2 regions of the Novosphingobium sp. NFX11 genome follow, and region 2 is predicted to be linked to the other one. Evidence: predicted binding sites of a transcription regulator. Region 2 holds the regulator's gene; the other holds the start of a gene.
The links. The regulator LexA, encoded in region 2, represses DNA repair genes until DNA is damaged. The targets are predictions, from matches to a motif close to GTTCCNCNCTTGTTCT.
Positions count from the first base shown of each region.

Region 1 (4,384 bases), 670 kb from region 2:
GGTCGGATCGCGCGGATCGTCGGCAAGCACCGGCGCAGCCATGCCCACAACCAGCGACAGCGCCACCACGCGCCCGAACAGCTTTGCAGCCCCCATCATTCAAATCCCCTGAGCCTGATCGGCGCACCCGACGGGCGCTATCTGCCAGCAGGCTTGGGGGCATGCAAAGGACTTGCGACAAGCGGTTCGTCGCGTGGCGAGGGCGATCAGCTGCCGCCGGAGCCGGGCGCCTGCGGGTCGGCGGGGCATTTCACGGCATTGCCGTTCCAGCAAGCCGGGTTCCTGACCTCCCACTGCTTGCGGTCGGTGCGATAGTCCTGCTCGGCGGCATCGTGGCGATCGAGCGTGGCGTCGTAGGCGGCGGCATCGCGGGCGGTCTTCATGTCGTTGAGGGCGACGGCGGCGTCATGTTGGGAGCGGCTGGCTTCGTTGCGCGCCAGCTGTTCCTGTGCGGCGGCGGCCTGCTCGGCATTGAGCATCCGGCGCTTTGCTTCCGGATCGCCCGCTTCGGGTGCGCTGGCAGCGGGCCGCTCAGTCGTGTCCTGCGCGGAAGCGAAGTGCGGCACGGTGAGCGCGATCGCCGCCGCAGCGGCGAGTTTCGGGATATGGCGCATGGCTTTCTCCTGATCTGGTAAGCCGCGCGGAATGCGGCTTCGGTTCGTCGGAAGAAACGTGCGCGAAAGGGCAGGGTTTCCGGCTTGTCGCCCGGATGCCCCGCCCCGTCGTCTTCAGCGTGTGCCGATGAAGTGGCCGAAATATCTCGAACCGTCGCTGTCGCGGGAGAACTGGAAGACCACACCAAGCTCAGCACGGTCAGGTCCGTACATGCGCCCCTTGAACGTTCCAGAATACCCGTTGGTCTTGTCGGTGAGGGTGCCGCTCACGGTATTGGTCGCGCGGTCGAACGAGCCCTCGGCGATGAGCAGCCCGTCCTGGCGTTCGGACTGGTTGCTGACGACCACGAGCCGGATCGAGCCGCTGATCACATAGGGGGACGGGGTGTAGGCAGGCGGCGTATAGGACCAGTAGACCTTCGACTGGCCACCGCCGACCTGCGACATGTCGAACTCGCGCGAGCCGGGCGTGCCGCCGCGCACGATAGCCAGGCCGCCGTAGCTAAGGCCATCGGGCAAGGGATCGCTGGGCGAGGACGGGCTGCCGAAAATTGCCAGTTGGAAGTTGTAGGCCGGGGTCGAGATCGCGGTCGCCGTAGTGTTCGTCGTTTCGACCCGACGCAGCGCCGTGGTGGCGTAACGCGAGGGGTGTCCCAATCGAGTGCGACATAATCGCCGGGCTTCTCGAACAGCATGTAAGAGAGCGATCGCTGCCGGTCCGCCGCCGTGAATGACGTCGAGGTGTTCCGGTACGTGAAATCGACCGCTTCGGGATCGTGACGGTAACGCAGTGTGGCAGTTTCGCCTTCGCCCAGAAGTTGTCCGGCGTTGACGTAGTTGTAAAGGTACGGGCCGGACTGTTCGAGTGTGTAGTTGAGATTGTAGCCAAGAGCCGAATCGAACCAGAAGTCGCTCGTGAAGTCGGTCAGGACGTAGCTGGTGGTCGGCGTCGGCGTCGGAGCCGGGGTGGGGGCAGGCGTTGGCGCCGGTGTCGGCGCAGGCGTGGGTGTCGAGCCGCCGCCCGAACCGGAGTCGCCACCTCCGCACGCTGTAAGCGCCAGCGCGCTCGCCGCGAGGGCAAGATTCAGAAATCGCAATGGTATTCCCCCGTAGTCGCAGCGGGAACTAGACACCTCGTGAAGCGGCGCGCAAGTGGGCGCGGAGATGTCCACAAGACTTGCCTTGTGCGCCCCGCACCCCATCTACGGCAAAACCCGCGATGCGCCCCCTTGAAGCGCGCGAACAAATCTGGAACACGTGCCTCCCATGAGTCTCACCCACATCACCGTGCGCGGCGCGCGCGAGCACAACCTCAAGGGCTTCGACATTGCGCTCCCGCGTGAGAAGCTGATCGTCATCACCGGGCTGTCGGGCTCGGGCAAGTCGAGCCTCGCCTTCGACACGATCTATGCCGAGGGGCAGCGCCGCTATGTCGAAAGCCTCTCGGCCTATGCGCGCCAGTTCCTCGAGATGATGCAGAAGCCGAACGTCGAGCATATCGACGGCCTCAGCCCCGCCATCTCGATCGAGCAGAAGACCACCAGCCGCAACCCGCGCTCGACGGTGGCGACGGTGACCGAGATCTGGGACTACATGCGCCTGTTGTGGGCGCGCGTGGGCATTCCCTATTCCCCCGCCACGGGTCTTCCGATCGAGGCGCAGACGGTCTCCAACATGGTGGACAGGGTGATGGCGCTGCCGGAAGGCACGCGCCTCTATCTGCTCGCCCCGGTGGTGCGCGGCCGCAAGGGCGAATACCGCAAGGAACTCGCCGAGTGGCAGAAGGCGGGCTACACCCGCGTGCGCATCGACGGCGAGTTCTACGCGATCGAGGACGCCCCCGCGCTCGACAAGAAGTACAAGCACGACATCGAGGTCGTGGTCGACCGCATCGCGGTGAAGGAGGGCATCCAGACCCGCCTTGCCGACAGCTTCGAGCAGGCGCTCAAGCTGGCCGAGGGGCTGGCTTATGTGGACCTTGCGGATACTACGGTGGCGGAGCTTGGTGCAGGTGCTTCGACAAGCTCAGCACGAGCGGAGGTTGGAGATAAATCCAAATCTCCCAAATCCGCTCAGGCTGAGCCTGTCGAAGCCCCCGCCGCCCAGGCTGCCGCTACCAAGGGCATGAAGAACGCCGGCCTGCCCGCCAACCGCATCGTCTTCTCCGAGAAGTTCGCCTGCCCCGTCAGCGGCTTCACCATCGAGGAGATCGAGCCGCGCCTGTTCTCCTTCAACGCCCCGCAAGGCGCGTGCCCGGCCTGCGACGGCCTTGGCGAAAAGCTGCTGTTCGACCCGCAGCTGGTCGTGCCGAACGAGCACCTGACGCTCAAGCAGGGCGCCATCGTGCCCTGGGCCAAGTCCAACCCGCCCAGCCCCTACTACATGCAGGTGCTCTCCAGCCTGGCCGCGCACTTCGGCTTCAACCTGACGACGCCGTGGGACGAACTGCCCGGCGAGATCAAGCTGGTGATCCTCTACGGCACCGGCGGCAAGGCCGTGCCGCTCACCTTCAAGGACGGGCGCAAGGAATACACCGTCAACAAGGCGTTCGAAGGCGTCATCGGCAACCTCAATCGCCGCATGCTGCAGACCGACAGCGCCTTCATGCGCGAGGAACTGAGCAAGTACCAGACCGCGCAGCCCTGCGAGACCTGCGACGGCAAGCGCCTCAAGCCCGAGGCCCTCTCGGTCAAGATCGCCGGCAGCGACATCGCCGACGCCGCGCGCCTCTCGGTGGCGGACGGCTTCGCGTGGTTCGGGCAGCTGGAAGGCAAGCTCACCAACCAGCAGCAGCAGATCGCCAAGGCCATCCTCAAGGAGATCAACGAGCGCCTCGGCTTCCTCAACAACGTCGGGCTCGACTACCTCAACCTCGACCGCACCTCGGGCACGCTGTCGGGCGGCGAGAGCCAGCGCATCCGCCTCGCCAGCCAGATCGGCTCGGGCCTCTCGGGCGTGCTCTACGTGCTCGACGAGCCCAGCATCGGCTTGCACCAGCGCGACAACGACATGCTGCTCGAAACCCTCAAGCGCCTGCGCGATCTCGGCAATACCGTGATCGTGGTGGAGCATGACGAGGACGCCATCCGCACCGCCGACTATCTGGTAGACCTCGGCCCCGGCGCGGGCGTCCACGGCGGGCAGGTGGTTGCCGAAGGCACGCTCAAGCAGGTGCTCAAGAGCAAGGACAGCCTCACCGCGCAGTACCTCAACGGCACCCGCCGGATCGAGGTGCCGAAGGAACGCCGCAAGGGCAACGGCCACTTCGTCACCGTCGAGAACGCCCGCGCCAACAACCTGACCGGCGTGACCGCGAAGTTCCCGCTCGGCACCTTCACTTGCGTGACCGGCGTGTCCGGCTCGGGCAAGTCCTCGCTCACCATCGACACGCTGCAGGCCGGCGCCTCCCGCCAGCTCAACGGCGCGCGGGTGATCGCGGGCGCGCACGACAAGATCACCGGTCTCGAAAAGTGCGACAAGGTGATCGAGATCGACCAGTCCCCGATCGGCCGCACCCCGCGCTCCAACCCCGCGACCTACACCGGCGCCTTCACCCAGATCCGCGACTGGTTCGCCGGCCTCCCCGAATCCGAAGCGCGCGGCTACAAGCCCGGCCGCTTCAGCTTCAACGTCAAGGGCGGGCGCTGCGAAGCCTGCCAGGGCGACGGCCTGATCAAGATCGAGATGCACTTCCTGCCCGACGTCTACGTGACGTGCGAGGAATGCCACGGCAAACGCTACAACCGCGAAACGCTGGAAGTGAAGTTCAA
Region 1 covers NZ_CP080384.1:464,581-468,964, forward strand. Annotated here, with positions in the region: gene KZO24_RS02310 (hypothetical protein) at 1-99, opposite strand, end outside; gene KZO24_RS02315 (hypothetical protein) at 207-614, opposite strand; gene KZO24_RS02320 (hypothetical protein) at 729-1,271, opposite strand; gene uvrA (excinuclease ABC subunit UvrA) at 1,881-4,384, shown strand, end outside.
Region 1: the regulator LexA is predicted to act here: its motif matches at 1,854-1,869, upstream of uvrA (excinuclease ABC subunit UvrA).

Region 2 (4,384 bases):
TTGATCGCGATCGCCTGCTGCTGGCCATGCGCGATCCGATAAGAGGTGTGCCCATTAAGGTCAGGCTCAACGTTCCCGGCAAGCGTTCCGCGGCGGGGATCGGTAGGGGGATCTCGTAGCATTCAGGGCGCGGCTGATGCCGCCGGCGCCGCCCATGCTTCCGGGCGCATACAACTTTGCGCGAACAGCCTGGTTTGCCGGCATTGCCGCTACCGGATCGGTCGTGGGAGACGTGAAGGTCGTCCGGGAATTCAGCGCAGGCGCATGGGCACTATCGGATATACGTCAGACGCTAACGGATCATATTCGCGTTCGCATCGGGGAAGAGCGCGCAGGTATTGCCGCGGCATTCGTCACCGGTGATCGCGGAAATATTTCGGAGGCCGATGATCAGGCCATGCGCGATTCGGGGCTGGCGCATCTGTTGTCGATAAGTGGGCTTCATGTCAGCGCGATGGTGGGGGCAGTGTACCTCGTGGCCATCCGATTACTGGCGCTTTCCTCATGGATGGCGCTCCGGGTGAGGTTGCCGGTAATCGCGGCCGGCGCAGGAGCCCTCGCCGGTGTAGCTTACACCCTTTTGTCCGGTTCTGAAGTCCCTACAGTCAGATCATGCATCGGGGCATTGCTGGTGCTGTTCGCGCTCGCCCTTGGGCGTGAGCCCTTGTCCTTGCGCATGCTGGCGGTTGCAGCGTTCTGCGTTCTTCTGCTGTGGCCCGAGGCAGTAATGGGGCCCAGTTTTCAGTTGAGCTTCGGAGCGGTTCTGGCGCTTATCGCAGTCAGCACATCGGAACCGGTGCGCCATTTCCTTGGGCCGCGTGACGAAGGGATGATCGCAAGAGCAATGCGCCATATCGCTCTATTGCTTTTGACCGGCGCGGTAATCGATCTGGCACTCATGCCTATCGGCCTGTACCATTTCCACCGCGCCGGCGTATATGGAGCGCTGGCCAATGTGGTCGCGATCCCGTGGTCGACCTTCATCGTCATGCCGTTGCTGGCTAGCGCATTGATCCTCGACATCGCCGGGCTGGGAGGGCCTTTCTGGTGGCTGGCGGGCGTTTCGGTGGATGTGCTTGTCGGACTGGCACATTGGTTCGCTTCAAGACCGGGGGCGGTCAACCTGCTGCCGGGTACCGACGCCTGGGCATTCATGCTTTTTGTGTCGGGCGGGCTTTGGCTCGGTCTATGGACCGGCCGCATCCGCTGGGCGGGGTTTCCCATTGCCGCGATCGGTGTGCTTTTGCTCGCGATGGCCCCGCCTGCAGATATATTGGTATCGGGCGACGGTCGCCATGTCGGCCTTGTCGAAAACGGCGGAAATCAGTTGTTCTTACTCAGGGACAGCAAAGGAGGCTATGCCCGGGACAATCTGATGGAGTTCGCGGGGATAGAAGCGGAACCCGCCACGCTTGATAAGTGGCCAGGCGCAAGGTGCAACCCGGACTTCTGTAAGGTGCCGATTGAGCGATCGGGGAAAGTCTGGCACCTGCTGATGTCGCGTGGACGCGATTCCGTCGCGGAACGTTCGCTTGTTGCAGCATGTGAGCACAGCGACATTGTCATCTCAGATCGCTGGTTACCACGTAGCTGCCGCCCGCGCTGGTACAAGGCCGATCGTGGATCTTTGGCTAATACGGGAGGATTGGCCGTTTATCTGGGCAAGGGGCGCATCGATACTGTGGCTCAGACGCAGGGCGCACACGGCTGGTGGCATTCCTCACCATTTCATGTCCGTGAGAATGGACCTTCAACCACCAACTAGCGAACTAAGCGTGGTTCTTCCGGCGCGTGAGGACTTTCATAGTCCAATCCGAAGCCGGATTTTGCCTAATATACCGGATTTGACCTAATATGATTGCCGCAATGCGTATCGCAAGAAACTCCGGCACGGATCAAAACCGTCCGGAGTAAGTCGCGCTACTTGCCACAACGATGGTGAATCGGACTGGAAAAGTTTTAATTATACCGACGAAGCAGGCCAGCGAGCTTGCCCTGGACTTCCACTTCATCCGGGCCATATATCTGCGGTTCGTAAGCGGCGTTTGCAGGATCTAGGCGAACCATTCCAGCTTCACGTCGCAGGTATTTCAACGTGGCTTCTTCGCCACGGATGAGAGCCACCACGATCTCGCCATCCCGGGCAGCATTCGTGCGCTTAACTAGCGCGAAATCGCCATCCAGAATGCCGGCTTCGATCATGGAATCACCGGAGACCTCCAGCGCATAGTGTTCGCCCGAACCGAGCAGCGCAGCCGGGACAGGCAGGGTCGATTGCCCTTCCAGTGCCTCGATCGGAACGCCTGCCGCGATACGACCGTGCAGTGGAATCTCGATCACGTCATTCGCCGCTTCTACGGCGGGACGAGGTGCCTGAAGAGGGGGCACCCCATGATTGCTATTGGCAGCGGATGGACGTGGCGCCTTGCTGCCCGTATCATCCGGTTGACGCAAGACTTCCAAAGCGCGCGCACGGTTGGGAAGGCGGCGAATGAAGCCTCGCTCCTCCAGCGCCGAAATCAGTCGGTGAACACCGGACTTCGACTTGAGATCAAGGGCTTCCTTCATCTCCTCAAAGCTGGGAGAGATGCCGCTTTCTTCAAGCCGTGCCTGGATGAACCGGAGCAATTCGTGCTGCTTGCGAGTCAACATGGTCGCTGCCTTTTCGTGACCTTCGAACCAGGCAAGTCCTGATCCCGCTTGTTCTCGTAGTGAACAATGGGGGAACAATCAAGCAACCAATTGAACTCAATTCAAGCAATGCCGTCATTCTAGAGCAGGAAAATCCGAACTTCGTCTCCTGCAGCCGCCGGCGCGGCCATTGCCGCGCGATCTACCAGCACATTGCTTGCGGCCAGAGAGGACAGGGCGCCGCTGTCCTGCAGTGCATTGACGGTCACGCTTTCGCCATCCCACCAACCGCGAAGAAACTCACGGCGGCGACCGTTGGCGCGCAGCGGCATACTTAGCCTAGCGGCCAGCCGCATTGGCAATGGCCTCGCGGCACCCTGCATCGCTCGCAGGAGAGGAAGCAGAAAATGGTAGGCCGTAACGTAGCTGGAGACCGGATTTCCGGGTAGTCCCAGTATGATCTGTCGCCGTCCCGTCAGTTCGCGCGTGGCGACGAGGATGGGTTTGCCGGGCTTGATCGCCACGCGCCAGAAATCGATGCTCGCGCCCCAGCGTTCGAGTGCCGGGCGGATGAGGTCGTGATCGCCGACAGAAGCGCCGCCGCTTGTCACGATGAGATCGACGTCGTCGGATGCCTCGAAAGCGCGCGTGATCGTGTCGATATCATCCGGTACAGGTCCGACCCGCTTCGCATCGACACCCAGCGCTGAAGCCATAGCCGCCAGCATGACGCCGTTGCTTGCGGGAATCTGATGGGTTGCGCAGCATTCCGGGTTTTCAGCGAGTTCATCGCCGCTGTCGATCACGGCCAGCCGCGGTGTGCGATGGACAGGCAGGTGCGTATGGCCCGAAGCGATTGCCAACGCCATTTGCGCCGGAGTGATGCGCGCGCCCGGCAGCATGATTTCCGTCCCCGTGACGAAATCCATTCCGCGATGTCTGATATGCTTGTGCGCGGGATCGGGTGCTTCACCCGACAACGTCAGGATTTCGGCATCTCTAGCAAGGTCTTCCTGGAGAATGACTGCCGCCGCATCGACCGGCAATATTGCGCCCGTTGAAATGCGTACGGCTTCGCCGGTGGAGAGGGCGCCGACATGGGGATGTCCGGCGGCGCTCTCTCCGATCACTCGCCAGGGGCCCTGCAAGTCTCCGGCCGTCACTGCATAGCCATCCATCGCAGACAGGTTGGCCGGTGGCTGCGTGCGTCGGGCATATAGCGGTTCTGCGAGATACCGGTTGTATGCGCCCTCGATATCGACTCGCTCTATCGGAAGGGGTGTGGCCAACGCCAGCAATCGAGCCTGTGCGTCCTCGAGCGAGAGCGGCGCCGATTTGTTCATTCGGCCCACCCGTCCAGTTTCCAGTGGCCCGACTTGCCGCCGATCTTTTCTACAAGGCGGATGTCACTGATGACCATGCTCTTGTCGAGCGCCTTGGCCATGTCGTAAATTGTCACAAGTGCGATGGAAGTCGCTGTTATTGCTTCGATTTCAACGCCGGTTTTTCCCGTCAAGGATGCTCGGGCAATTACCTTTATCGCGTTGTCTTCGAACGAGAACTCCAGATTTACGGCATCCAGCGCGAGAGGGTGACACATCGGAATGAGTTCTGCCGTGCGCTTCGCCGCCATTATGCCAGCGATCCGCGCAGTACCTAGAACGTCACCCTTGGGCGCATTTCCAGCGCGAACGGCGGCGAGGGCGTCCTCGCTCATCGAAATCCGACCGGAAGCTATGGCAGTGCGCTGTGT
Region 2 covers NZ_CP080384.1:1,133,824-1,138,207, forward strand. Annotated here, with positions in the region: gene KZO24_RS05750 (hypothetical protein) at 1-4, shown strand, start outside; gene KZO24_RS05755 (ComEC/Rec2 family competence protein) at 137-1,765, shown strand; gene lexA (transcriptional repressor LexA) at 1,960-2,652, opposite strand; gene KZO24_RS05765 (molybdopterin molybdotransferase MoeA) at 2,772-3,974, opposite strand; gene moaC (cyclic pyranopterin monophosphate synthase MoaC) at 3,971-4,384, opposite strand, start outside.